3 regions of the Streptococcus dentiloxodontae genome follow, and region 3 is predicted to be linked to each of the others. Evidence: predicted binding sites of a transcription regulator. Region 3 holds the regulator's gene; each other region holds the start of a gene.
What was found. Region 3 encodes CtsR, which represses protease genes until heat stress. Its sites were predicted from a motif close to TTGGTCAAAAAAGGTCAAANA; they were not measured.
Positions count from the first base shown of each region.

Region 1: ACVRZ8_RS10420 (ATP-dependent Clp protease ATP-binding subunit) is a predicted target of CtsR. The motif match lies at 6,634-6,654, and genes of this name have one in related genera.
Region 2: clpP (ATP-dependent Clp protease proteolytic subunit ClpP) is a predicted target of CtsR. The motif match lies at 2,924-2,944, and genes of this name have one in related genera.

Region 1 covers NZ_JBRUHR010000029.1:4,854-14,751, forward strand. The annotation lists gene ACVRZ8_RS10390 (3-oxoacyl-ACP reductase) at 1-109, shown strand, start outside; gene ACVRZ8_RS10395 (hypothetical protein) at 106-582, shown strand; partial or broken gene ACVRZ8_RS10400 (ASCH domain-containing protein) at 764-1,216, shown strand; gene ACVRZ8_RS10405 (Gfo/Idh/MocA family protein) at 1,213-2,187, shown strand; gene ACVRZ8_RS10410 (DUF1827 family protein) at 3,125-3,427, opposite strand; gene ACVRZ8_RS10415 (NUDIX hydrolase) at 3,457-3,909, opposite strand; gene ACVRZ8_RS10420 (ATP-dependent Clp protease ATP-binding subunit) at 4,273-6,540, opposite strand; gene argF (ornithine carbamoyltransferase) at 6,808-7,788, shown strand; gene ACVRZ8_RS10430 (DUF1797 family protein) at 7,867-8,097, shown strand; gene ACVRZ8_RS10435 (amino acid ABC transporter permease) at 8,195-8,878, shown strand; gene ACVRZ8_RS10440 (amino acid ABC transporter ATP-binding protein) at 8,875-9,609, shown strand; gene ACVRZ8_RS10445 (hypothetical protein) at 9,725-9,898, shown strand, end outside.
Region 2 covers NZ_JBRUHR010000003.1:89,451-99,348, forward strand. The annotation lists gene ACVRZ8_RS03230 (cystathionine gamma-synthase) at 1-73, shown strand, start outside; gene ACVRZ8_RS03235 (MalY/PatB family protein) at 123-1,286, shown strand; gene upp (uracil phosphoribosyltransferase) at 1,373-2,002, shown strand; gene ACVRZ8_RS03245 (hypothetical protein) at 2,205-2,762, opposite strand; gene clpP (ATP-dependent Clp protease proteolytic subunit ClpP) at 2,990-3,580, shown strand; gene ACVRZ8_RS03255 (YlbF/YmcA family competence regulator) at 3,641-4,093, shown strand; gene ACVRZ8_RS03260 (DUF2129 domain-containing protein) at 4,083-4,367, shown strand; gene ACVRZ8_RS03265 (ABC transporter substrate-binding protein) at 4,542-5,717, shown strand; gene ACVRZ8_RS03270 (branched-chain amino acid ABC transporter permease) at 5,771-6,655, shown strand; gene ACVRZ8_RS03275 (branched-chain amino acid ABC transporter permease) at 6,657-7,610, shown strand; gene ACVRZ8_RS03280 (ABC transporter ATP-binding protein) at 7,610-8,374, shown strand; gene ACVRZ8_RS03285 (ABC transporter ATP-binding protein) at 8,374-9,084, shown strand; gene cysK (cysteine synthase A) at 9,489-9,898, opposite strand, start outside.
Region 3 covers NZ_JBRUHR010000016.1:120-10,017, forward strand. The annotation lists gene ACVRZ8_RS07960 (carbonic anhydrase) at 186-959, shown strand; gene ACVRZ8_RS07965 (COG2426 family protein) at 1,019-1,486, opposite strand; gene ACVRZ8_RS07970 (CtsR family transcriptional regulator) at 1,642-2,097, shown strand; gene ACVRZ8_RS07975 (ATP-dependent Clp protease ATP-binding subunit) at 2,098-4,545, shown strand; gene pbp3 (D-alanyl-D-alanine carboxypeptidase PBP3) at 4,656-5,906, opposite strand; gene pnp (polyribonucleotide nucleotidyltransferase) at 6,153-8,402, shown strand; gene cysE (serine O-acetyltransferase) at 8,457-9,074, shown strand; gene ACVRZ8_RS07995 (hypothetical protein) at 9,095-9,253, shown strand; gene ACVRZ8_RS08000 (hypothetical protein) at 9,404-9,598, shown strand; gene cysS (cysteine--tRNA ligase) at 9,722-9,898, shown strand, end outside.

The DNA of each region.
Region 1 (9,898 bases), on a different contig from region 3:
GACAGATCCAGAAGAAATCGCAGAACTGACTCTCTTTCTCGCCTCAGGCAAGGCTCAGTCCATGCAGGGAGAGATTATCAAGATTGATGGCGGTTGGAGTTTGAAATGACGGGAGAAAAGATGAAAGCATTTTTTAAAAAGCACGATAGCCTTGGCTGTCTGCTGGATTGGATTGTCTTAGTAATGGTCATTGGCGGTGCTATGTATTTGCTGTCAAAAGTCTTACCAGCAGGGGTTCTTTTTGAAAATTCTCTTGTGGCACTAACTGGTGAAATAAGTATGCCTGTTCTTTTTCTCTATTTTCAGCTGATTAGAACTGAAGCAAGCGATCGAATAGATTATTGGTATAACTTTTTCAATTTTTGTTGCTACTCATCTGGAATAATTTTGGCCTTACATAGCCTATTTGGGATTTATAGTAAAAGTGGCGAACAGGTATCTCAAGCTCTTTGGGAGCTAGATAATTGGAATGCAAGGCTTTTCATTTTTGGGATAGAGGCTTTTATTTTCATCTTGTGTCTATTACTTTACTTTGTCAGTAAACGTCAACTTTGGAAATTTCCGAGATCGCCTAAACAGTAGGAAGAAGATGATTTTATGACAGCTATTTACAAATCTTTAGCAGGCGACCCCTGCTGATAAAAGCAGGAGTCTTGGCTGGTTTGGAAATTTAGAGATGCTGTATGGGTTTATGCCTCTTAGTCTATCGCTGCCGCCTGCTTTTATGAAGGGATGAAAATTTTAAAATTATCTGAAGGTAAAAATGAAGGCACAAGAATTGTGGAATGAATACAAGCGAATCAATCCAAATATTGGTGACGAAATTGATGCCTGGTCTTTTGGAGCGGAGCCGGATTTACTGGCACAGCTTGTTCTTGATGGAACAAAAACAGCAACAGCGTCGGCTTACGATTTGTATGATATTGACAATGAGCCACTGCCGAAAGTTGGTACTTACGATATTATTTTGAATGGCTAAGATGAAGCAGTCTGTATTATTGAGATTAAGAAAGTGACGGTGCTTCCTTTCAAGGAAGTTTCGGCGGATCATGCTTTCAAAGAAGGCGAAGGAGACAGAAGTCTGGCCTATTGGCGTCAGGTTCATGAGAAACTTTTCAGACAGTGGTTATCTGAGGCTGCTATTGCCTTCACTGAGGATAGTCGCGTTGTTTTAGAAGAGTTTGACATGGTTTATCCACGAGGAGGATTGAGATGAAACTAGCTATTATCGGTACAGGAATGATTGTTAAAGAGGCACTGCCAGTCCTGCAGGAAATTGCCGGGATTGAGCTGACAGCCATCCTGTCAACGCCGCGCAGCATTGACACTGCGCGTGAACTGGCCAGTCTTTACAGCATACCTCAGGCAAGCAGCGATTACGAGGCCGTCCTGTCCAATACTGATGTTGACACAGTTTATGTGGCTGTGCCCAACCATCTGCATTATGACTATGCTAAGCAGGCACTTTTGGCTGGAAAGCATGTCATCTGTGAAAAGCCTTTTACCATGACAGCAGGGGAGCTGGAGGAACTGGCTGCGCTGGCAAATGAACGCCGGCTCTTTCTGCTGGAAGCCATCACCAATCAGTACCTGCCTAATTTTGCAGCCATTAAATCCCAGCTGCCTAAATTAGGTGATTTGAAGGTGGTCAGCTGCAATTATTCCCAATATTCATCGCGCTATGATGCCTTTAAACGCGGGGAAATCGCGCCAGCTTTTGACTCGGAAAAGGGAGGCGGAGCCTTGCGGGATCTTAATATCTACAATATCCATCTCTTAGTTGGGCTTTTTGGCGCTCCTCAGTCCGTCCAGTATTTGGCAAATGTGGAGCGTAAGGTTGATACATCAGGAATATTGGTTATGGATTACGGGACTTTCAAGGCAGTTGCCATTGGTGCCAAGGACTGCAGTGCAGAGATTCGAACAGCCATTCAGGGAGATAAAGGCTCCCTTGCTGTTCTGGGACCGACCAACAGCCTGCCGCAGCTCAGTCTGACATTTAACGGTCAGGAGCCGACAGTCCTGAATCAAAACCCGCCTCGCCATCGCATGTACGAAGAATTTGCAGCCTTTGAGGAGATCATTTCCGCTAGGGATTATGCGCGTGCCGACAAGGCTTTAAACCATAGCAGAGCAGTCATGGCAGTCTTGGATAAGGCCGTATTGTCTATGGTGGGTGAGAACTAGCTGTTTTGGTTACAAATTAAAAAGAAAGTAGGACAGAAATCAGTGGTTTCGTAGAAATTGATTTCTCAGCAAGCCCTAATTTTTACTTGCTGACCTGAAACAGTCCGCTGGACTATTTTTTGACACTTGCTTCGCAAGTTTTATTTCCCGATTAAAAAGGTCTCCCAGACCTTTTAAACCCACCTCCGCACAAGTTGATTAGGAATTGACATGAACTAGGGTTCATGGGATTAGATAAGCTCCAATAGTTCTCCAACTGTTGGAGCTATCACTTGCGTAATTGAACACGAGCTACGAGCTGTGTCAAAAAGATAGTTTTTCCTAGAGTCTTGTGACTCTTCGTCAAAACTCCTATTTTGCCTTTGTTCGTAAACGCTCTTTGCGACACTTCGTTTGGTTAGTCGATCTTACTAACCAAACGAAGTTAGCGGGAGAGGTAGGCGATTCACTATGGTGGTTGGCGTTTGTTATCAAGTGCAGAGCACTTAGATAACAATCCTCTGCCGTATCTTAATAATTGAACACGGCTACAACACTGTGCAAAAAGATAAAGCCTGCCTAGCTGCTGTTGCACCTTCGTTAGCTTTCCTATTTTGCGGTGTGTTGCTTTACGCCTTTGTATCTTGTCAATTGAACACGAGCTACGATCTGTGTCAAAAAGATGATTTCGCCTAGAGCCGCTTAACGACTCCTTGTGAAATCCCTATTTTGACTTTATCCGCGAACGCTCTTGGTATCTTGTTTAGCAAGGGATAAGGACGTTCAATCAGCAGTGGTTGATGGTGGGTGCTAAAGCACCTAATAAACTGTGCAGGGGAAAGACTAAGTTGGCTTAGCCAACTTAGTCTTTCTCCCCACCACTGCATTTTATAATGATGACTATATAAACAAACGAAGCTGAGCACTTTTGTCTCAGCTTCGTTTGTTTATAAATGATTTAGTCTTTTATTGGAAATGAAATTTCAATCAGATTTGCAGTGTGTAAGGTTTTAAGTTGATCAAGAAGAACAGTATTTCTGTCAATCTTACGCTTTAGGAAAAATTCACGGATAGCTTCTAACTCGTTGTCTTTGATTGCCCGATGTTTATTGGAAATCAAAAGCTCATAATGCTTTGGGGCTTGAGTAAAGACCACGGCAGTATTGCCTGCTGAATAGGTCTCAACAAGAATTGCATCTGTATGATCCAGTTGATTTTGCACTAATTCTTGATGATTGCGAGTTGTATTAATGAGTTTCATGAGTCTCTCCTTTACTTAAAAATTGGGGATTAATTGTGATGGTCGCTCAGCCATTGTTCAATGGCCCATTGGTGGCTGCCGCGTTTTAGCTTGGCTGCCGCCTCATGGACAGAAAACCAAGCCAGGTTATTAAAATCTTCAAGGGGTTTGTCAACGGACTGATAGCTAGTTGCTTCGTAAAGGTAAGCTGGGTTGTAGAAATAAGTATCGCGATGGCTGGAATAGAAGTATTCATCTGCCTGGCCGTAATAACGTCCAATCTGGGCAGTAAAGCCTAATTCTTCAACCAGTTCACGAGCCAAGGCAGTCATATGATCTTCACCGGCTTCAATCTCTCCGCCAGGCAAAAACCAAGAACCATTAGGCGCTTGAACTAGAATAATCTTAGTCTTATCAGCATTGGGAATAACAGCATAAACGCCGTAACGCGTTTTATAATTAGCTCCCGTTACCTTTTTACCAAATACTGGAATCGTAGACATGGCATAACTCCTTTGTTTCTTGGCTCTATTATACTAAAAAAGCGCAGTTTTTCCTACTTTATTTTTATAAATTAGTGCTAGGATTCGTTATTTTTTAATTTACGGTAAAATAGCAGAGCTATTGACAGCAGTATAAAGATGAGAATGAGACAAAAATCGGTAGAGATAGGGGAAGTCTTTGATTTATCAACATATGAGGATTGCTTGAGGCTGAAAATAAAACTTATGAAGCAAAATCAAAAAATATTAATTATAACAGGGAAGTTCTGGCTTAACTAAAGTTAACAGAGTTTCTCTTCATCTTTTCACTTGATATATCAAGACTTATAAAAAAGTTTAGGACTGTTTTTGTCCCAAACTTTTTTACTCTGTAATTTCTTCAGTGGTTTCTGAAATCTGTTCAGATTCTGCTTTGCGGGCCGATTTGATGATAATTTTACCATTTGATGTCATGATTGCCTTGAGTTCTTTTTCGGTTGGATTTTCAAGGTAAAAATCTGTAATGGCATCCTCAATATTTTCTTGAATAGTACGGCGGAGCGGGCGGGCACCCATTTTAGGATCATAGCCTAAATCGACCAATTTTTCTTTGACTTTATCGGTAACTGAGAGGTGAATGTCATTGTGAGACAGGCGGTTATTGACTTCATCTAGCATGATATTAACGATAGCTAGAAGATCTTTTTTATTAAGAGCTGAAAATTCAATAATGCCGTCGAAACGGTTCATAAATTCGGGACTAAAGAAGTCACCGAGCTGTCCAAGGACAGAATTAGTACGGTTTTCACGTGCAGCACCAAAACCAACAGAAGCTTCTGCATTGCCAGTACCTGCATTTGAAGTCATAATGATGATAGTATCTTTGAAGCTTACCGTCCGTCCTTGACCGTCTGTCAGGCGGCCATCATCAAGAACCTGCAGGAACATATGCATGACATCTGGATGCGCTTTTTCAACTTCATCTAAAAGAATGAGTGAATAAGGATTGCGGCGAACTTGTTCGGTTAATTGACCGGCTTCTTCGTAACCTACATACCCTGGAGGGGCACCGACCAATTTAGCAACAGCATGTTTTTCCATGTATTCAGACATGTCAAAGCGAATCATGCTATCTGCTGAGCCAAAAAGTTCAATAGCTAATTGCTTAGAGAGTTCGGTTTTACCGACACCAGTAGGCCCTACAAAGAGGAAGGAGCCAATTGGACGGTTGGGAGCACCGAGTCCTACACGGTTACGGCGAATGGCTTTAGCGATTTTATCCACTGCGGCATCTTGTCCGATGACATGGGTTTTAAGATCATCTGCCAAATTGATAAGCTGTGTTTGTTCTTTTTCTTTCAAATCACCTACAGGAATATTAGTCTTTCGTTCAACAATAGCTTCGATATGTTTTTCAGTAATGACTGGGATATCCTGTTCATTGATTTTTTGATTCTGCATTTCCTTATATTTGGCAATTTGATCGCGGAAGTAAGCAGCTTTCTCAAAATCTTCATCGCGTGTTGCCTGAGCTTTGAGATTTTCAGCTTCTACGAGACGCTTGTCAATATCTTTTGGATCCACAAAATTGAGGGTTAAATTCATCTTAGAACCGGCTTCATCCAGCAAATCAATAGCTTTATCAGGTAAGAACCGGTCTTGGATATAACGATTGGACAATTCAGCAGCAGCAATAATAGCTTCATCTGTGTATTTAACATGATGATAATCTTGATATTTAGTTTGAATACCACGCAGAATGGTGATGGTTTCTTCAACGCTTGGTTCTTCAACTTTAACAGGCTGCATGCGGCGCTCTAATGCTGCATCTTTTTCAATGATACGGTATTCATTGAGGGTAGTCGCTCCAACTAATTGCAATTCACCGCGAGCCAGCGCAGGTTTTAAGATATTGCCAGCATCCATATTTCCATCGCCAGCATTACCAGCCCCTACGATTTCATGAATTTCATCAATGAAAAGAATGACGTCTTGGCGTTGACGAATTTCCTCCATGAGTTTTTGCATGCGTTCTTCAAATTGACCGCGGATGCCTGTGCCCTGAACGAGACTGACCACGTCCAGACGAATGACTTGTTTGCTTTGCAACTTTTGCGGAACGCTGCCATCAACGATTTTTTGAGCTAAACCTTCAACAACAGCAGTTTTCCCCACACCGGGTTCACCGATTAGAACAGGATTGTTTTTGGTACGGCGGTTGAGAATTTCAATAACACGAATGATTTCCTCATCACGTCCAATGACGGGATCAATTTCGCCGCGTCGGGCAATATCTGTTACATTGATACCGAATTCTTCCAAGAGACCTTTAGGAGGCCGTTGTTGGGAGCGTGGATTATTTGGACGATTGCCGTTTCCAGCTCCGCCATTGTTTCCACGGTTGCCGCCAGCCTGTGTTTGAGGTGAGTTTGGCAAATCGCCGCTGGCAGAGCGGAAGTTGTTAAGGTCACTGAAAAAATCATCAAAGAAGTTAGAACCATTGGTCTGATTGAATTGATTGAGCGGATTTTCAGGATCAGATTTCATAATTTGATAGCAATTTTGGCAGAGGTCAATCTGCTTTTGCTGTCCGTTAACATTTGTATAAAGGTGAATACTGGATTCGTTAAGATTACAATTTTGACAAAGCATAAGCTTACCTATCCCGACTGGCTGAGAGTCGGTTTTTCCTTTCTGGTTAGGATAATGGCAGAGCTAACATGACTATTTGCCTTTTTTAAAGCAAAGGTCAAAATTAGTCAAACCTTATATTATCATTATAGCATTCTATAAACACAATGCAAGAGAAAAGCTTGTTTTTTAGCAGAGGGTCAATGGGAGTGCTAAGCTGAATTTTTCTTGACAAATTGAATAATTATGCTAAAATATATAAAAATTATACAAAAGAAAGTAGAAATAATGCCTAAAAACAATTCATTTTTAAAAGAAATAGACTTTACCAAACAGGAATTAATGGATTTAATTGATTTATCCCTTAAATTCAAAGAACTGAAAAAAAATAAAATTCCTCATCATTATTTACAGGGACTGAATATTGCTTTGATTTTTGAAAAAAGCTCGACACGTACCCGTTCAGCTTTCACCGTTGCCGGTCAGGATTTGGGGATGACCATGACCTATTTGGGTGCTGGAGAAATTCAGCTGGGGAAAAAGGAATCTGTCATTGATACCGCCAAAGTTTTAGGAAGTATGTTTGATGGTATTGAATACCGCGGCTTCAAGCAAGAAGACGTTGAGGCTTTGGCTGAATATTCGGGTGTACCTGTCTGGAACGGTCTAACAGACACCTGGCATCCCACTCAAATGATTGCGGACTTTATGACCCTTAAAGAACACTTTGGCTGCTTGGAAGGTTTGACCATTGCTTATATTGGTGATGGGCGCAACAATATGGCCAATTCGCTTTTGGTAACTTCGGCTATTTTGGGAGTCAATGTCAAAATTATTGCCCCAGCTTCTTTGCAGCCGCAAGCTGATATTGTAGCAATAGCAGAGCAGCATAATAATGGAGCCGAGCTGACTATCACTGATGATGTCAATGCTGTTCAAGGAGTGGATATGCTCTATACTGATGTTTGGGTATCCATGGGTGAGGACGTTGATTTCAAAGAACGTATTGATCTGCTTTTGCCTTATCAGATTAATGCGGAGCTTCTTGATAAAACAAAAAATCCCAATGTCATTGTCATGCATTGTCTGCCTGCCTTCCATGATTTGAATACAGAAATTGGCCGAGAAATCTATGACAAATACGGTTTAGCTGAACTTGAAATAACAGACCAGATTTTCCAAAAACACAGTGCAACCATTTTTCAAGAAGCCGAAAATCGGATGCACTCCATCAAGGCTATCATGTATCAAAGTTTGAAAAATCTATAAAAAGACCGTCTTTCCTTGTTTCTTTCCTTGAATTTATGTTAAAATGGTACTAACGACTAAACTAATAGGAGAAAATAAATGGAATCACATTTGGTGAGAATCATTAACCGTCTTGAATTGATGGCTACTGATGGTGGTAATTTAAAACGTAATTTTGAACGTGATGGTGAGGTTGTAGCAGAAGTTTCCTTCTCAAATGACCCTGAAAATGGGCCTGTCTTCACTTTGCGTGATGTTAAAGCGCGTGAGTCCTACTCATTTGACAGCATTGACCTCATCGCGATGGAAATCTACGATTTGCTGTACTAAATAGTAAAAAAGAGCAGTTGATTGATCTTGCTGCTCTTCTTTATTTTTATACAGTTTTTTGATATAATAATTAGGATTACAAGTAAGGAGTATCTTAATGAACTTTTCATTCTTACCAGAATTCTGGTCTTATTTCAACTATGGTGTTCTGGTGACCATTATGATTTCAGCCTGTGTGGTTTTCTTTGGAACAATTCTAGGTGTTCTGGTTGCCATCATCAAACGTTCCAATATCACTATTTTAGACTGGTTAGCTAGTATCTATGTTTGGATTTTTCGTGGAACACCCATGGTAGTTCAGATTATGATTGCTTTTGTCCTGATTAGCGTGGATTTGCCGACGGTTGATTTTGGGATTTTAGATTTGGATCTCTCGCGTATTGTTCCTGGTATTATTATTCTTTCTTTAAATAGCGGAGCCTATATTTCAGAAAGTGTTCGTGCAGGGATTGAATCTGTAAATAAAGGGCAGACCGAAGCAGCCTATTCGCTTGGTATCAAACCATGGAATACGATGCGTTATGTTATCCTGCCTCAGGCAATCAAAAACATTTTACCCGCCTTGGGGAATGAGTTTGTTACCATAATTAAAGACAGCTCTTTGCTGCAGACTATCGGAGTTATGGAACTTTGGAATGGAGCTCAGTCAGTTGCCACAACGACTTATCTGACCTTGACACCGCTTCTGTTTGCAGCTTTCTACTATTTAATGGTAACAACTGCTATGACAGGTCTCTTGAAACTTATGGAAAAACGTCTTGGAGAGGGAGCTAGCAAATGACAAAAACTGTAATTAAAATCGAAAACCTTCATAAATATTTTGGAAAAAATGAAGTTTTAAAAGGAATTGACTTAGATATCCATAAGGGAGAAGTGGTCGTAATTATCGGGCCATCAGGGTCTGGGAAATCCACCTTTTTGCGTACGATGAACCTTTTAGAAGTTCCAACAAAAGGAACTGTGACTTTTGAAGGTACAGATATTACCGATAAGAAAAATGATATTTTCAAAATGCGTGAGAAGATGGGAATGGTTTTTCAACAGTTCAATCTCTTTCCCAATATGAGTGTTTTGGACAATATTACCCTCTCTCCAATAAAGACTAAAGGTATTCCTAAAGCGGAAGCAGAAAAAGAAGCCTATGACTTGCTTGATAAAGTAGGGCTTCGTGATAAAGCAGATGCTTTTCCAGCCAGTCTCTCAGGTGGACAGCAGCAGCGTATTGCTATTGCGCGTGGACTGGCTATGGATCCTGACGTCCTGCTCTTTGATGAGCCGACATCAGCTCTAGATCCAGAAATGGTTGGCGAGGTACTGGGTGTTATTCAAGACTTGGCCAAATCCGGAATGACCATGGCTATTGTAACTCACGAAATGGGCTTTGCCCGCGAAGTGGCCGACCGTGTCATTTTTATGGATGAGGGTGTTATTGTTGAAGAAGGAACACCGGAAGATTTATTTGAAAATACTAAGGAAGAGCGAACGAAAGATTTCCTTAGTAAGGTGCTTTGATAATATAAGGTGAGAAACGGTATCACAGATGCCGTTTTTTTTATTTGTCCTGATTTTACAAATTGGTCTCATTGCTGTACAATTAGAGTAACATAAGATTAGAGGAGGGTTAGGCATGGCTTTTGTGAGAGAAGTAATTCCAGAAGAGTACTGGGGTATGCTAAAAGAGTTGGGAGTGTTTAGTGACAGGCTTCGTCGAAAATTATGGATTGCGGATAAGGATAGAGGAATCTATATGTGGACCAGTCGTTTCTCAGATAGAGATGACCGAACAACTGATCATATCCTG
Region 2 (9,898 bases), on a different contig from region 3:
GCTTCGCCTTTCCATTGGTATTGAAGACGTGGACGATTTGATTAATGATTTGAAAAATGCGCTTGAAGCTTAACCTGAAAACGAGACAAGTCTCGTTTTTATTGCACAGAAAAGAGGAAATTATGGGAAATTACGATTTCACAACACAGCCAAACCGCTTAGATCAACATTCCTACAAATGGCATAAAACGGAAGAAAATCCAGACCTGCTTCAGATGTGGGTGGCAGACATGGACTTTTTGCCAGTTCCCCAGATTAAAGAAGCTGTCATCAACTACGGTCAAAAACACATTTTTGGCTATCCTTACCTATGGGACGGCGTTTATCAGGCTGTTATTGATTGGGAAAAGGCAGAGCATGGCTATGATGTCAGCAAAGATGAGCTTGTCTTCATTGATGGTGTGGTGCCAGCTATCTCAGTTGCCATTCAAAGTTTCACCAAAGCTGGAGAAGCAGTGCTTATTAATTCGCCGGTCTATTATCCCTTTGCCCGCACTGTTCGTCTCAATGACCGTAAGTTGGTGGAAAATTCTCTTCAAATTGTCAATGGACGTTTTGAAATTGATTTTGATCAGCTGGAAAAAGATATTGTGGCTAATGACGTTAAGCTTTACCTTCTCTGCAGCCCCCACAATCCTGGCGGCCGTGTCTGGGCACGTGAGGATTTGGTGAAAATAGCAGAGCTTTGCAAAAAATATGAAGTTCTTCTCGTATCAGATGAAATTCATCAGGATTTGGCTCTTTTTGGAAATAAACACATTTCACTCAACACCATTGACGAAACCTACAAAGATTTTACTATTATTTTGGGCTCTGCAACAAAGACCTTTAATATTGCTGGAACCAAGAACAGCTTTGCCATTATCCCAAATGAAAATCTCCGCAAACGCTTTAAAATCACACAGTTGGCAAACAATCAGCATGAGGTGCCAACCTTAGGTTTGATAACAACAGAAGCAGCCTTTGTTTATGGCAAACCTTGGCTGGAAGAACTCAAAACAGTGCTTGAGGAAAATATTAATTATGTAACGGATTATCTGTCTGAGCACACGAATATCAAGGTTATAAAACCAGAAGGAACTTATTTGGTTTGGCTGGATTTTTCAGCTTATGGTTTGCCCCAGCCTGATTTGGACGAAAAACTGCAAAAAGAAGCTAGGGTTGTTCTTAATGACGGTGCTCATTTTGGGAAAGAGGGTCGTTATTTTGCCCGTCTCAATGTGGCAGCTCCTCTGGCAACAGTCAAAGAAGCCGCTGCGCGTATCGCTCAGGTCTTTGGGAAATAAATTAAAGAAAACCTTTTGAGCTAACTGTCAAACCATTACCATTTATGGTAAAATTGTCTTAAAATCATTGAAAGTTGGTAAGAGACATGGGAAAATTTCAAGTTATTTCACATCCGCTGATTCAGCATAAATTATCAATTTTGCGTCGAACGGATACTTCTACGAAACATTTTCGTGAGCTGGTCAATGAGATTGCTATGCTCATGGGTTATGAGGTTTCGCGTGATTTGCCTCTTGAGGCTGTCGAAATCCAGACACCAGTTGCAAAGACTGTTCAAAAGCAGCTGGCGGGTAAAAAATTAGCTATTGTCCCCATTTTACGTGCGGGGATTGGTATGGTTGATGGCTTGCTCAGTCTTGTTCCTGCGGCTAAGGTTGGTCATATTGGTATGTATCGAAATGAAGAAACTCTTGAGCCTGTGGAATATCTGGTCAAATTGCCTGAGGATATTGATCAGCGTCAGATTTTCTTAGTGGATCCTATGTTAGCAACAGGAGGATCAGCTATTTTGGCAGTTGATTCTCTGAAAAAACGCGGTGCAGCTAATATCAAATTTGTCTGTTTAGTCGCAGCGCCAGAGGGTGTCAAAAAACTTCAGGAAGCTCATCCTGATATTGACATTTATACAGCCGCTCTTGATGAAAAGCTTAATGAACACGGCTATATTGTTCCAGGTCTGGGTGATGCTGGTGACCGATTGTTTGGAACCAAATAATAAGAACGCAGTTCAGATTGAAGAAAATTGTCCAAAATGGACTTTTTCTTCAATCTTTTTTCTTTGTGTTCAAAATCCAAAAAAACTCCCAGAAACATTGGAATAATAGTGTTTATAGGAGTTTAATTGTAAACTATATCACCATAAGAATTTCCTAAATGTTTACATTTTTAGAGGGTATCTACATTCTTTTTCAGGGTCTTCAGCAATAATTATTGTTGAGATAATGGATAATATCAGCGATTTGGCGATCGTAGCTGTTAATGGTATCAATACCATTTTCAGTTAAGTAAGCCTCCAATTCTTCATTGCCTGTTCCAACATGTGTACTACTCGTAGGCAATGTTACAGCGTAGGATGTGTCCTTGTTAAAAATAACCTGCACCCCACTTGCTGTTTCAATGGTATAGGAACCATCTACGGATTTGATCACATGGGTACCGTCGCTGTCCTCAATTGTGTAAGAGCCATTTGCCTGATAATTGGCAGTGCTGCCTGTTGTTTGCTCCAGAACAAAACCGCCTTTACTGACCGTATAGACCTTGCCGTCGCTTTCTTCATAGACCCCGTCTGACACTAGTATTTTTGGAAATGTAGCGGCTGAACTGCTGGCAGTATTGGTTTTGCTGGATGGTGAGACAGTTTTTTCTGTGTTAGTGGTTGTTTTATGGCTTGTTTGCTTTTGATTCTGACAAGCAGTCAACAATAAGATGCTGCTTGATAAGATTGAAAAGTAGGTTAATTTTTTGATTATTGACATAATACAATAACCTCCTTATACTTATCATATCAAATATACTTTATAAATTGAGAAATAAAGCGAGTAAAATACAAAATTAACATATTTTTGTTACATGATTGTCACTTAAAAAAGGCAGTATATTCTTTAGTTTAAGTGTAAAAGCAAGATTTTGTGTTAAATATTTGACCTTTTTTGACCAAACGGTTATAATAAAAAATAATTATGTATTTAAGGAGACTGATTTTATGATTCCTGTTGTTATTGAACAAACATCACGCGGTGAACGTTCCTATGATATTTATTCACGTTTGCTTAAAGATCGTATTATTATGCTGACGGGTCCTGTTGAGGATAACATGGCTAATTCAATTATTGCTCAGCTTTTGTTCTTGGACGCTCAAGACAGTACTAAGGACATCTACCTTTACGTTAACAGCCCTGGTGGTTCAGTGTCAGCTGGTCTGGCTATTGTTGATACCATGAATTTTATCAAATCTGACGTGCAAACCATCGTTATGGGGATAGCCGCTTCCATGGGAACCATTATCGCCTCAAGCGGCGCTAAAGGCAAACGCTTCATGCTTCCAAATGCCGAATATCTGATCCATCAGCCCATGGGCGGTACTGGCAGCGGTACGCAGCAGTCAGATATGGCCATTGCAGCAGAGCAATTACTCAAAACACGTGCTAAGCTGGAAAAGATTTTGTCTGAAAATTCCGGTAAGACAATTAAACAGATTCATAAAGATGCTGAGCGTGACTACTGGATGACTGCCAAAGAAACATTGGATTACGGTTTCATTGACGAAATCATGGAAAATAATAATCTTAATTAAGGTTACAGCCTGTCTTTCAGACAGGTTTTTTAAGTTCTCATTTTATGCTATAATATTTTTATGTTAAGCATTAATGAGGAGTTTTTGGCTATTGATCAATCTTTGGATAAGATTGTAAAAGCTTTTTTAGATTTACCAGAAGCTATTAACTACAAGCAAAAACGTCAGCTTTTTTTGACTAATGCCGAGCTGCAGGAGCGTATTCAGGATTTTCAGGCACTTAAGGAAGACTTTGAAGCACAGGAAAGCTATGCTGCTTTTAGATCAGAAGTGCATCAATTGAAACGTCAGCTTTTGATGAAAAAAAGGCAGATAGATATGAATGAGACCGTGATTGCTTATCGTCAGGCAGAAACAAGTGTTCAAAAGATTTTAGCACAGATTAGTCAAGAGCTGGCTCAAGCTATTTCAGCTCAGATATTTGTTGACACTGGCTTGCCTTTAGCTCCTCACAAACCGCCTCATAAAAAAGGCAGAGGCAATAATATTAAGGAGAATATGGATGTTAAGTAACCGTCAAGGAATAGTGGTTTACCTTTATTACAATCGTGATTTACGTAAGGTAGCTAAATTCGGTGATGTATTTTATCATTCACATCGTATGCGCTATGTTTACCTTTATGTTGCTGCAGATAAAGCTCAAGATATTATGGCAGAGCTAAAAAAAATGAAAGCTGTCAAAAAGGTTGTACCATCTTACTATACAGATCTTGACATGGATTTTGTAGGCAGTCTTGAACGGCATGATATTTCCGTACCGAAAGACTACCATAACTTTTCTCGCTAATGAGAAAGTTTTTTTTATTTCTGATAAAATTTGTCAAAAAATCAGTAGGAGAGGCCTTGGTATAACTAATAGCGTTTTCTAAGCTTTTTTAATAAACAGAAGTATTGACAATTGTCTGATAATTCTGTAAGCTATAAGATAGACTTTTTTAAGAAAAAATTAAGGAGTAATGATATGTCCAAAAAGATATCACTTGCTGTGCTAGCCTTTTTCACATCACTTTTCCTTGTTGCTTGTGGTAAATCTCCTGATGTTACGGCCAATGCAACAGGAACCGAGATTGGCGACACACTCAAAATTGGAGTTAATCTCGAATTGTCAGGAACTGTAGCAGCTTACGGTAAAGCGGAGTTAAACGGTATTCAGTTGGCTGTTGATGAAATCAATGAAGCTGGCGGTGTTGATGGCAAAAAGATTGAGATTTTCAAAAAAGACAATAAATCTGAAAATGCGGAAGCCTCAACGGCAGCAACTAATTTAGCCATTCGAAGCGAAGTTAATGCTATTATTGGTCCTGCTACTTCGGGGGCGACAGCAGCTTCTAGCCTGATTTCACAAAAAACAGGTGTACCGCTTCTGACCCCTTCTGGAACACAGGATGATTTGACTTCTGATAAGAATGGTGTTAAGGAATATGTTTTCCGTACAACCTTTAAGGATAGTTTCCAAGGCCAAGTTTTAGCAGCCTATGCTTACAGCAATTTGAATGCCAAAAAAGTTGTGCTCTACTATGATAATTCGTCTGATTATGCTAAAGGAATTGCAGAAGAATTTAAATCAGAGTATCAGGGTGAAATTGTTTCTACGGCAACCTTTGCTTCAGGAGATAAAGATTATCAGTCAGCCTTGACTAAGTTTAAAAATCTGGACTACGATGCTATCGTTATGCCAGGTTATTACACCGAAACAGGTATTATTACTAAACAGGCGCGTGATATGGGTATTGAACAGCCAATCCTTGGTCCTGATGGTTTCAGTGATGCTAAATTTATAGAACTAGCCGGCAAAGATAATGCTTCTAATGTCTATTATGTTTCAGGCTATTCAACCAATGTTTCTTTGTCGGATAAGGCTTCTGCTTTTATTGATGCTTATAAGAAAAAATATGGAGAAGAGCCAAACCAATTCGCAGCTCTGGCTTATGATTCCGTTTACATGATTGCTGATGCGGCTAAGGGGGCGAATAACTCCATTGCTATTGCGAAAAATCTTGCTAATTTAACCGATTTTACAGGAGTCACAGGCAGTATGACCATTGATTCTGAGCATAATCCTATTAAGACAGCTTTGATGGTTGAAATGCAAAAAGGTAAGGAAACATCAGCTGCACCTGTTGAAATTGACAAGTAATGTAGCAAGTCTAACCTTGTTTTTATGAAATAAACTAGAAAGTTTGGTTATTTATGTTTTTAGAACAACTTCCTCAACAGTTAGTCAATGGTATTATTCTGGGAAGTATTTATGCCCTACTTGCCCTTGGCTATACCATGGTTTATGGTATCATCAAATTGATTAACTTTGCCCATGGAGATATCTACATGATGGGTGCCTTCATTGGCTATTATGCAATTAATGCCTTCCATATGAATTTCTGGCTGGCTCTAGTCACTTCAATGATTGTCTGTGCTATTCTCGGTGTGGTGATTGAATTCTTGGCTTATCGGCCTCTGCGCAACTCCACTCGAATTGCGGCTCTTATCACAGCCATAGGTGTGTCTTTCTTCCTAGAATACTCAATGGTTTACTTAGTAGGAGCAGATGCCAGATCGTTTCCTCAGGCGATCAAAATTGTTAACTTTGATATTGGTTCTGTGACAGTAACTAATATTCAGCTGATGATTTTAGCAGTTGCGGTCTTTCTTATGATTGCTCTGCAATTAATTGTTAAAAAAACTAAAATGGGTAAAGCCATGCGCGCTGTTTCTGTAGACAGCGATGCGGCTCAGTTAATGGGAATTAATGTTAATACAACGATCAGTTTCACTTTTGCCCTTGGTTCAGCTTTGGCCGGAGCAGCAGGTGTTATGATTGGCCTTTATTATAATTCGATTGATCCGTTGATGGGAATGACACCTGGGATTAAAGCTTTTGTTGCAGCCGTTCTTGGTGGTATCGGTATTATTCCTGGAGCAGCTATCGGTGGGTTCGTTATCGGTATTTTGGAAACCTTATCAACAGCGATTGGTCTGTCAAGTTACCGTGATGCCATCGTTTATGCTGTTTTGATTGTCATCCTTTTGGTTCGTCCAGCAGGTATTCTTGGTAAGAATTTGAAAGAGAAGGTGTAGCATGAAAAAGAATCTTAAAATAAATCTGATCTGGCTTGCCATCATTCTTGGAATTTTCGCCATTTTGAAAGTGCTTGAGCTGACCGGAATCATGAATCTTTACTATGTTCAAATATTAATGGGAATTGGTATTAGTGTCCTAATGGGACTTGGAACCAATCTGGTTCTTGGTTTCACAGGCCAATTCACACTGGGTCAGGCTGGCTTTATGGCAATCGGAGCCTATGCTTCAGCTATTATCACAAGCTACTATCCTACCTATGATGGCTTTTACTGGTCAATGCTTGTTGGAGCAGCCATTGCAGCATTGGTGGCACTGGTCTTTGGTATTCCGACTCTTCGCTTGAAGGGTGACTATCTTGCTATTGCCACTCTGGGAATGGCAGAAATCATTCGTATTGCGATTGTAAATGGCGGCGAAGTAACCAATGGTGCTGCCGGATTAACAGGTATCTTGCCTTATACAACTTGGCCGGTCATCTATTTCTTTGTAGTTATCATTTTGATTTTGGTTCTTAATTTCCTGCGTTCTTCAATTGGACGCCAGGCTATCACCATTCGTGAAGATGAAATTGCAGCAGAAGCAATGGGTGTTAATATTACCAAATTAAAGGTCACTATCTTTGTTATAGGTGCAATCATTTCAGCTATTGCAGGTTCACTCTATGTCAGCTATATTGGTACGGTCGTACCGAAAGATTTCACCATTATGAAATCTATCGATTATCTGATTATTGCAGTTCTTGGCGGACTTGGATCAATCACAGGAACGGTTATTGCTGCTATTGTTTTAGGAATTTTAAATATGTTCCTGCAAAACATGTCAGAACTGCGTATGATCATCTATTCATTGGCACTGATTTTGGTAATGCTTTTCCGCCCTAGCGGTCTTCTTGGAACCAAAGAGCTTTACTTATCAAAATTTTTCAATAAAAATAAGGAGGGCAAAAACTAATGGCACTTCTTGAAGTGAAAAACCTCACTAAAAATTTTGGCGGTTTAACCGCTGTTGGTCAAGTTGATATTGAACTCAACGAAGGAGAGTTAGTTGGACTGATTGGCCCTAATGGTGCTGGCAAAACGACTCTTTTTAACCTTCTGACAGGTGTTTATGAACCGACAGAAGGAACTGTCACTCTTAATGGTACGATTCTTAATGGTAAAGCACCCGCTAAAATTGCTTCACTTGGCTTGTCTCGTACTTTCCAAAATATTCGTCTTTTTAAGGATATGACTGTTATTGAAAATGTTCTGGTTGGTCTAGCTAATAAGAGCTCTTCACATGTTTTTGCTTCCTTGCTGCGCCTGCCACAATATTATTCAAGTGAAGAGAAGCTAGAAAAGAAAGCTTTGGATCTGCTTGCTATTTTTGGTTTGGAAAATGAAGCACACGCCTTGGCCAAAAATTTATCTTACGGGCAGCAGCGCCGATTGGAAATTGTTCGTGCCCTTGCAACTGAGCCGAAAATTCTTTTTCTTGATGAGCCCGCTGCAGGTATGAATCCTCAAGAAACAGCAGAATTAACGGAACTCATCCGCCAAATTCAAAAAGATTTTGGTATCACTATTATTTTGATTGAGCATGATATGAGTTTGGTTATGGATGTGACAGAGCGCATTTATGTATTAGAATACGGTCGTTTAATTGCCCATGGAACACCAGAAGAAATTAAAAACGACAAACGAGTCATCGAAGCTTATCTGGGAGGTGAAGCATAATGTCTATGTTAAAAGTTGAGAACCTCTCTATTAGCTATGGTGCTATCGAAGCTGTTCGCAATGTTAATTTTGAAGTTAATGAAGGAGAAGTTGTCACTTTAATCGGAGCAAATGGTGCAGGTAAAACATCAATTCTTCGGACGATTTCAGGACTTGTCCGTCCTAGTGATGGGAAAATTACCTATCTTGGCAATGAAATCCAAAAAACGCAAGCACGTAAAATTGTTGCTGATGGTTTGGCACAAGTTCCAGAAGGCCGTCATGTATTTTCGGGTTTGACCGTTTTAGAAAATTTAGAAATGGGCGCTTTTCTTAATAGAGACAAAGAGCAAAATGGGGCGAATCTAAAACAGGTTTTCAAACGCTTTCCGCGTTTGGAAGAACGAATGAATCAGGATGCCGCAACTCTTTCAGGAGGTGAGCAGCAAATGCTTGCCATGGGACGTGCCCTGATGAGCCGTCCTAAGTTACTCCTGCTTGATGAGCCATCAATGGGATTAGCTCCTATTTTTATTCAGGAAATCTTTGATATCATTGAATCCATCAAAGAGCAAGGAACAACGGTTCTTTTGATTGAGCAAAATGCTAATAAAGCCTTGTCAATTGCAGATCGCGGTTACGTCTTAGAAAGCGGTGAAATCGTTCTTTCAGGAACGGGAGAAGAACTTCTTGCTTCAGATGAAGTCAGAAAAGCTTATTTAGGCGGTTAAAAACATCAGCTTCTTAATTTTTAACTATCGGCTTAAAACAGTCTGTTTTCAGACCGTTTTAATACAATCTTTATTGGTGCTGATTTCCGAATTCAACTGCTGAGAGAAAAGTTGACAGTCACTCCCGTAAAGCTCAACTTTTTCTGGTTTTTAACCTTGAAAATAAGATGAAGTTAAAAAAGCTGTTATCATTTGCAGGGTAAGAGATAATATCTTCTGATTAGCAGTAATTCATTGGTGCCAAAGTTCCTAATAAATTTTGTGGAGCAAGGAAAAACTAACACAGCAGACAGTCAATCTTACTCCCAACCTCCACACTAAATTCTTGTTTAAAATATCAAAAAAGCAGAACCTTTGGTTCTGCTTTTTGTATACTTTATTGGATTGCAAATGGTTATTGAAAATCAAGATTCAAAGTCATAAAGAACAGTAGATAGATAGCGTTCGCCATTATCTGGGAGAAGTGTGAGAACTTTTTTGCCTTCCCCTAGTTCAGCGGCTACTTTTAAAGCAGCCGCAATAGCAGCTCCTGAAGAGATACCCGCAAGGAAACCTTCCTGACTTCCTATATTACGAGCTGTTTCAATTGCATCATCAGAAGGAATGCGAACAACACTATCATACGATTTTGTATCTAAAGTATCGGGGATAAACCCAGTTGAAATTCCCTGAATTTTGTGTGGTCCTGGTTTATCTCCATTAAGCACAGCTGACTCATCAGCTTCAATACCATAGATTTTAATATTTGGATTAGCTGCTCTAAGTGTTTTAGAAACGCCTGAGATGGTACCTCCGGTACCAATACCGGCAACAA
Region 3 (9,898 bases):
TAGAGCCCTTTTGTTCCAGCCTTGATTTTTTGAGATAAGAAAAAAATGAAAACTTGAAAAGAAAAACCTAAAATATATTGACAATTCCTTAGATTAGCAGTAAAATACAGCAGATTGGGGTTCTGGGAGCTATAAGTATGCTCTTTCTTGTAAGGAAATTGCTTTAGTGGAAGGAAGGAACAGGGATGAAAAAAAGAGTCATCTATTTTACCGTATTTTTAGTCTTAATAGCATGCGGCCTTGCTGTATTTGTTGGAATCCAATCAAAAAGCACAGCCTCTAAGGAGGTTAAGTGGGGTTATACAGGTTCAACTGGTCCAGAACATTGGGCAGAATTGTCTGAGGATTATGAGCTCAGCAGAGATGGTAAGGAGCAGTCTCCTATTAATATTACCAATGCTGAGGATGTTGATTTACCGGAACTTGATCTGAACAGTAAACCATCAGAAGCCAGTGTTGAAAATAATGGTCATACCATTGAGGTAAGCTTTAAGAAATCAAATAATACTCTGACGATCGGTGATGCTGTTTACAAACTCGAACAGTTTCATTTCCATGCGCCGAGTGAAAATGAAATTGATGGCAAGACCTATCCGCTTGAAGGTCATTTTGTTTACAAAACCGATGACGGAAAGATCACGGTTATTTCTGTGCTTTACCAATACGGTGAAGAAAATCAAGAATTAAAGCAAGTCTGGGATAATATGCCTAAATCTGTTGATAAAGAAAAGGAGCTCCCTGATACTGTTTCCGTGGATAAACTCTATCCTGAAAATAAAGATTATTATAATTTTGAGGGTTCCTTGACAACGCCGCCATGTACTGAGGGTGTTAACTGGATTGTTTTTAAAAATCAAGAAACTATTAGTAAAGAACAGGTCGAAAAATTCTCTAAAACCCTTGGATTTGACAACAATCGGCCTATTCAGGATACAAATGGACGTGAGATCAAAGAATAACTTCTAGAAGTAATGAAGTTAAGACACTAAAAAAGCTGAGTTGCTGCTCAGCTTTTATTTTATGAAAGAAAGGCTTCCAGACCTAGAAGTGTCAGAGTTCCCATGATAATGCCGGCTAAAATAACGCCTAGCATAACAGCAATGATGCTGCGTTTGAAGTCCCAGTCTAAAATAGAGGCTGCAAGAGTTCCTGTCCAAGCTCCGGTGCCCGGAATAGGGATTCCAACAAAGAGCAAAAGTGCCCAGAAAACTCCCTTATCTCCAGCCGCAGCAGAAAGTTTAGAACCTCCGCTGTGCCCTTTTTTCAAACACCAGCTGAAGAAACCGCCAATAAAAGGCTTATCTGCTCCCCATTCCAAAACACGGCGGGCAAAGAAAAAGATGATAGGAACAGGCAACATGTTTCCAATGACACCAATAACAAGGGCCTGCCACATAGGAATCCCTGTAGCAACAGCGTATGGCACAGCTCCTCTAAGTTCAATAATAGGTACCATAGAAATGAGAAATGTAATCAAGTAGTTCATGAAGTTCTACCTTTCTGTAGGATCTCATCTATTTTATCCTACCAAGGGGCAATCTGGCAAGAGAAAATGATTAATCTATTCCTCTTATTTTGCTTGCTTCTATTTTTTTGTTATAATAATAGTCAGTTATAGTCAAAGTGGACAGGAGACAGGATATGGCAAGAAATACTTCAGATAGTATTGAAGAATATATCAAAAAATTACTTTCTCAATCAGGAATTGCAGAGATTCAAAGATCAAATTTGGCAGATACTTTTCAAGTGGTTCCAAGTCAGATTAATTATGTAATAAAAACGCGCTTTACGGAGAGTCGCGGTTATATTGTTGAAAGTAAACGTGGCGGCGGTGGCTATATTCGTATTGCCAAGGTGCGCTTTTCTGATAAACACCATATGCTTAATGACTTGCTGAATAACTTAGGAAGTCAAGTAAGTGAACATGTTTTTACTGATTTTATACAGTTGCTTTTTGATGAGGGGATTGTCACAGAGCAGGAAGGCAATCTGGTTTTGGCAACAGCCAGTGATGCTGTTCTTGGTGAAGAGGCTCCATTTATCCGCTCGCGCATGCTTCGCAGTCTCTTGCTGCGCTTAGATAGAAAAGGAAATTAAATGACACAATATTCAACAAAAATGCAGGCAGTTTTTCAGGTGGCTCAAAGACAAGCAGAGCGTTTCAACAGTGCTTTTTTAGAGACCTGGCATGTTCTTTTAGGGCTAATCGCAGTGCCTGGCTCGGTTGCTTATTTGGCTTTTATGGATTTTGAAGATAGGGTTCGGCCGGAAGAGATTGAAGCAGCTGCCGTTTTGGTTATGGGAACTGATTCTGTTAAAAATGAAGGTTCAGACGTTACGGAATTTCGAGCGCAATCTCGTGCTCTGACAGAAATCTTGGAATATGCGACAGCTATTGCTCAAGTAACAGATGCTCAGGAGGTTGGTTCTGAACATGTACTAATGGCTCTTTTACTTAATAAGGATTTAATGGCTGCTCAATTGCTGGAAATTGCAGGTTTTGGATTCAAAGATGATAGCGAAGAGCTACGTTTGCTGGACTTACGTCGGTCAGTGGAGCGTTATGCTGGTTTTTCCAAGGCAAAAATTAGGGAAATTTATGATCTGCGCAAGGCTGAAAAGACCAAAAGTGGCAGCAGCACGTCTTCTCTGGCGCAGCCACAGGCCTTTACAGGAAGCTTAGTTGATTTCACTCGTGATCTAACAGCAATTGCTCTTTCGGGTAAATCAGATCCCGTTATTGGCAGAGATGAAGAAATACTGCGTATAATTCAGGTGCTTAGCCGCAGAACTAAAAATAATCCTGTGATTGTAGGAGATGCCGGTGTTGGTAAAACAGCATTGGCTTTGGGACTGGCTCAGCATATTATATCTGGAGAGGTGCCCTTTGAACTAGCTGATATGCGCGTACTTGAATTGGATATGATGAGCGTGGTGGCTGGTACTCGTTTTCGTGGTGATTTTGAAGAGCGCATGAATAAAATTATTGCCGATGTTGAAGAAGCTGGCAATATTATTCTCTTTGTTGATGAAATGCATACCATTATGGGGTCAGGAAGCAGTATTGACAGCACTTTAGATGCGGCTAATATTTTAAAACCGGCCCTTGCTCGAGGAACCCTGCATATGGTTGGAGCAACAACTCAGGATGAATATCAAAAGTACATTGAAAGAGATACTGCCTTATCTCGCCGGTTTGCTAAAATTATTATTGAAGAACCAAGTGTTACAGATACTATTACTATTCTAAAAGGTATTCGTCAGACTTATGAAGATTATCATCACGTAACCATCACTGATCAAGCTTTAGAGACAGCAGTAAAAGCAGCGCACCGCTATTTAACAGCAAGGCGCCTTCCTGACTCTGCTATTGATCTATTAGATGAGGCTAGTGCTACGGTTCAGGGCAAAATCAAAAAGGAAGCCAAACAGGCTTTAACGCCAATGGACGAGGCTTTAATAAGTGGCAATATGAAAGAAGCAGTCCAGCTTTACAAGGCCAGTCAGACACCCCAGTCTATCAGTCCAGCTCTTGTTGATGAAGACCAAATTATGCAGACGCTCAGTAAGCTATCAGGTATTCCTGTCGAAAAAATGACTCAGGCAGACAGCAAAAAATACCTTACTTTGGAAAGCGAACTGCATAAGCGTGTGATTGGCCAAGATGAAGCGGTATCGGCAATTAGCCGTGCTATTCGCAGAAATCAGTCCGGTATTAGAACAGGTAAACGTCCAATAGGATCTTTTATGTTTTTAGGGCCTACTGGAGTTGGTAAGACTGAACTTGCTAAGGCTTTGGCTGAGGTGCTGTTTGATGATGAATCTGCGCTTATTCGTTTCGATATGTCTGAATACATGGAAAAATTTGCAGTTTCACGTCTTAATGGTGCTCCTCCAGGCTACATTGGTTACAATGAGGGTGGAGAACTGACAGAGAAAGTACGCAATAAACCTTATTCTGTCCTTCTCTTTGATGAAATTGAAAAAGCGCATCCAGATGTTTTCAATGTTCTTTTACAGGTTCTTGATGATGGCGTTTTGACAGACAGTCGCGGCCGTAAGGTTGATTTTACAAACACCATTATCATTATGACATCCAATCTGGGTGCAACAGCATTGCGTGATGATAAAACTGTCGGTTTTGGAGCGCAAGCATTAGCTAATAATCATGCAAACATGGAAAAACGTATTCTGGAAGAGCTGAAAAAGACCTACCGTCCAGAATTTATCAACCGTATTGATGAGAAAGTAGTCTTTCATAGCCTGCGGGAAGAAGAACTTCAGGCTATCGTTAAGCTTATGGTTGCCCCACTGGTTGCTGCTTTGGCTGAAAAAGGCAGTACTCTCAAATTCCAGCCAGCGGCTCTTAAGCGACTGGCCAAGGATGGTTACGATGTTGAAATGGGGGCTCGGCCACTGAGAAGAACCATTCAAACTCAGATTGAAGATCAGTTATCAGAGTTAATCCTTTCGGGTAAAGTAACTGCTGGTCAAACTCTGAAAATTGGGGTAAAACAAGGTGAGTTCTATTTTGATGTCAGTTAGACGGTTTCGTTTATCTTTTAAATTTACAGCGGTCGAATCAAAGCATTCGGCTGCTTTTTTGTTCAGAAAAATCTGCACGAAAAAACCAAGCTTGAGGGCTTGGTTTTTGGTTACAGTTTTTCATTGATGAAATTGACAAAATGATTCCACCAAACTTTTAAGAAGCTGCTTTTTTGAACAGATTTTCCAGCTGTTAGTTTGACACTTGGTGCATTTTCAAGGTAACCAGTTCCGATGAGATCGGGATCGTTATAGGTTGCTGTGCCTACCTGAGTTCCTGTTGTGACAGGAGCAGTAATTTCCTTGGTTGACACCTTGATTTGGCTGTCATTTTTAGTACCGATTTTTTGAACGATTTTGAGATTAGATTGGGCAACGGCTGGAACAGTTTTAGCTTTTCCGTCAATGATAGATGCGCTGCTCTTATTAATAGTTTCCCCCTTTTTGACGGCTGTCTTGATTTCCCAATTCTGAACCACATAATTTAAGAGATCATTCGTTGCAGAAAAACGAGCATAATCATCAGTATCGCCATTATCAGCATGCAGGATAACCGTGATAATACTCATGCCATTTTCTTTGGAGTGGGCCACAAAGGATGCCCCTGCAAGCTCAGTAGTCCCTGTTTTAAGACCATCAACTCCTTCACGGGAATAACTCTGGTTTTCAAGCATGTAATTCCAAGTATTCATAGCGGTGCCATCAAAGTCCATCTCTGTCTGTTTAGTAATATCTAGAACTTCAGGAAAGTCATTGATGAGGTGTTGAGCAACAATAGCCACATCAAGGGCACTCATCATATTTTCATCACTTGAGCTTGATCCAGGATAAATATTATCGCCTAAATAACTGTTGTTAAGCCCAGAAGCATTGACTAGTTTGGCATCCGTAATTCCCCACTTTTTGAGCTGGTCGGACATCATATCAACAAATTTGCTTTCAGTGCCGCCTATTTTTTCAGCTAAAGCGATGGCTGCACTGTTGGCGCTGGCAACAAGGGCTGCATCTACCAGTTGTTTGACTGTGTATTTGCGCTTTTCCATGGGAACATTGGAAGCATCAGAGTTGGCTGTTAAATCGTAAGCATAGTCTGAAATATCCACATTGGTATCCCATGTTAAAGAGCCTTTTTGAATCTCTTTGTAGACCATGTAGACGGTTAGGATTTTAGTAATAGAAGCAATGCCAGCAGCGGTTGTGGCATCTTTCTCGTAAAGAATTTTTCCAGTTGTAGCTTCAACAGCAATAGCATGGTCTGCTGCCGCATTAAAAGCTGTTTCGTTTTGTTCTTCTGCTAAGACTGGGCTGCTCCAAGCAAAAAGCATCAGAGCAATCATTAGGAGGCTAAGTAGTTTTTTCATTAATATATCCTTATTGTGTCATTAAAAGTATATTATACCACAAAGCTGGGTAAAAAATCTTAAGTCTGACCAAGATAGCGAAAAGTCTATTTTTGAGCTCTGCCATTTTCCTTGAAAATATGATAAAATAGGAGCGATACCAACTTAATACAAAAATGAGGCCGGAAGCCTTCTAGCTTGATTTTTGTAATCCGCTGGTATCATATTGAATGGATAATGTCCAAATTATGAGAGGTATCTTAATCTATGGCGAAACAAACCTTTGAAATGACTTTTGCAGGGAGACCTTTAATTGTTGAGGTTGGTCAGGTTGCTAAGCAGGCTAATGGTGCAGTTGTAGTTCGATATGGCAAATCAACAGTCCTATCGGCTGCGGTTATGTCTAAAAAAACAACGACCAGTGATTTTTTTCCTTTGCAGGTTAATTACGAGGAAAAAATGTATGCTGCTGGGAAATTTCCTGGAGGTTTTAATAAGCGCGAAGGGAGACCATCAACAGATGCGACTCTGACTGCCCGCCTGATTGATCGTCCTATTCGTCCGATGTTTGCTGAAGGATTTCGTAACGAAGTTCAAATCATCAATACAGTTTTGTCCTATGATGAAGATGCTAGTGCGCCTATGGCGGCTATGTTTGGGAGTTCTCTAGCTCTGTCTATTTCTGATATTCCATTTAATGGTCCGATTGCAGGGGTTCAAGTGGGGTATTCGGCAGAAGATTTTATTATTAATCCAAGTGCTGCCGATAAAGAATTATCCTTGCTTGACCTCACTGTTGCGGGATCAAAAGATGCTATCAACATGGTAGAGTCTGGTGCGCAGGAATTATCTGAGGATATTATGCTGCAAGCTTTGATAAGAGGACATCAGGCGATTCAAGAGCTGGTAGATTTTCAAAATTATATTGTCGCGGCAGTAGGTAAAGTAAAAACCAGTGTTGAACTTCTTCAAGTAAATCCTGCTCTTAAAACCGAAATTGAAACCGCCTTTCATGATCAGCTGGCTCAGGCTATTCATATTGAAGATAAATTGAAACGAGAAGCAGCAACTCAGGCTGTAAAAGATGGCGTTTTAGCTTTATATCAAGACCACTATAGTCAAGATGTTAATCTTGAGGCTATTTTACGTGATGTGGCTGAAATACTGGAGCAAATGGAACACGCGGAAGTTCGCCGTCTGATTACAGAGGATAAGATTCGTCCAGATGGCCGCCGAGTAGATGAAATTCGTCCTTTAGAAGCTGAAGTAGATTTTTTACCGCAGGTGCATGGTTCAGGTCTTTTTACTCGCGGACAGACACAAGCCCTATCTGTCTTGACTTTGGCACCTATGGGGGAAGCGCAGACTATTGATGGTTTGGATCCCGAATATAAAAAACGTTTTTTACACCATTATAATTTTCCGCAATATTCAGTTGGTGAGACAGGCCGCTACGGGGCGCCAGGCCGTCGTGAAATCGGACACGGTGCTTTGGGAGAACGTGCCTTAGCCCAGGTTTTACCTAGCTTAGAAGACTTTCCCTATGCTATTCGTTTAGTAGCAGAGGTTCTTGAGTCCAACGGTTCTTCTTCGCAGGCTTCAATTTGCGCAGGGACGCTTGCTTTGATGGCTGGTGGGGTACCAATCAAGGCACCTGTTGCCGGCATTGCCATGGGTTTAATTTCGGACGGCAGCAATTATACCGTTCTGACAGATATTCAAGGTTTAGAAGATCATTTTGGTGATATGGATTTCAAGGTGGCTGGGACACGTACTGGAATTACAGCTCTGCAAATGGACATCAAAATTTCAGGAATTACAGCAGAGATTCTTGAAGAGGCCCTAACTCAGGCTAAAAAAGCTCGTTTGGAAATTTTAGATGTAATTGAAAAAGCAATAGCAGAGCCAAGGCCGAATCTGGCTCCAAGTGCTCCTAAAATTGACAGCTTACAGATTGATGTTGACAAAATCAAAGTAGTTATTGGTAAAGGCGGTGAAACCATTGATAAAATCATTGAGGAAACCGGCGTTAAAATTGATATTTCAGAAGAAGGGCTGGTTCAGATTTACTCAAATGATCAGAATGCTATTCAAAAAGCCAAGACTATTATCACAGATTTGATACGTGAACCCATTGTAGGAGAGATCTACTCGGCAGCTCAGGTTGTTCGTATCGAAAAATATGGTGCTTTTGTTCATCTGTTTGGACATAAGGACGCTTTGGTGCATATTTCAGAATTAGCTTGGAAGCGCACAGAGCGTGTTGAAGATGTTGTGAAAATTGGTGACAAGGTTGCAGTCAAAATCCTTAAAATTGACGATAAAGGACGTGCAGATGCTTCAATGAAGGCGCTTATTCCTCGTCCGCCTAAATCAGAAGGTGAAAATGCCAATCATAAGGAACATAAACGTTCAAGCAAGTCTCGGCATAAAAAAGGACATGATAAACGGTCTGATAAAGTTTCAGCTGAGCTTGTTTCACAAGATACAGAAAAACAAGAAAAACGGATTAACTGATGGGGTATAGCTGAACGCTCAGCACTTGAAATAATCAAAAAAGAGAGGAACGTTATGGGTTGGTGGAAAGAAACGATTGATATTGTGAAAAAAAATGATCCAGCGGCCCGTACGTCTCTGGAAGTTCTCCTAACTTATCCAGGAGTTAAGGCGCTGGCTGCTCATCGTCTGTCGCATTTTTTATGGGAACATCGGTTTAAATTACTGGCGCGAATGCATAGCCAGTTTTGGCGTTTTTGGACTCAGATTGAAATTCATCCAGGTGCTGAAATTGCAGAAGGTGTTTTCATTGATCATGGTTCGGGACTGGTTATTGGTGAGACGGCTGTTGTTGAAAAAGGTGCTATGCTTTATCATGGCGTTACCTTAGGCGGTACAGGAAAGGATGTGGGAAAGCGCCATCCGACCGTCAGAAAGGGTGCTTTGGTATCGGCACACGCTCAGGTAATTGGACCTATTGAAATCGGAGAAAATGCTAAGGTCGGGGCGGCAGCTGTTGTTGTTTCAGATGTCCCTTCAGATGTTACTGTTGTTGGTGTTCCGGCTAAGGTTGTCCGTATTCATGGACAAAAAGATGAAGTTGCCATTCATGAAGTTGAAGAAAGCCGCGAATATTATACCTCAAAATTAGAAGAACTCCGCTACGAGAGTCTGCATTCATCACATCTTTAGTAAGGGAAAGCTAATGTAGAATGAAACGGTTATTTACCAACAGAGTCACTCGGCTGACAATTCTGGGACCTTTGGCTGCTGCAATTATTGGTTTGCATCGTGGCAATTACAGTATGGCTGTTCTTTGGACTCTTGTTGCGATTCTTTGGACAGGCTTAGTTTATAAACAGAGACGCTAAAAAATGCAGTTGTTAAGGCCGCTGTTTAATTTACTCTTATCACTCTCTTTTAATGCAGTTATCTGCCTTATCAGAATGATGCATGTGATGTAAAGTTATAGATTTCCCTTATAATCTCGAGATTTTTTTGAAAATGCAGGAGAATAATAAATGAATAAAAAAACATTTTTGAAAAAGAACTGGTATCTTATTTTACTGGTTGTTCTAAGCGCCATCAATGCTGTGCTGAGAATTATTGTTAACTTTGATACATACACTCTAATTTGGGTGATTTTTACCCTTGCTTTGATAGTTTTGCTTTGGCGCAAGGCTAAAAGGGAGATGAACCAGTCTGATAATGGTTGATAGAAGATTTGTTTATAATACATATCCTTAGGAAACTCGAAAAAACAAGTATTTCAATTATTTTAAAAGAAATCAGACGATTTAGTTTGCTGAAAAAGTCTTTTGAAAGAAATAGGAGAGCCTATGATTAAAATTTATGATACGATGACCCGATCGCTGCGTCATTTTGTTCCTATCCATGAAAATACGGTTAATATGTATGTCTGTGGGCCAACGGTCTATAACTATATTCATATTGGGAATGCTCGATCAACGGTGGCATTTGATACTATTCGCCGCTATTTTGAGTATAGTGGTTAT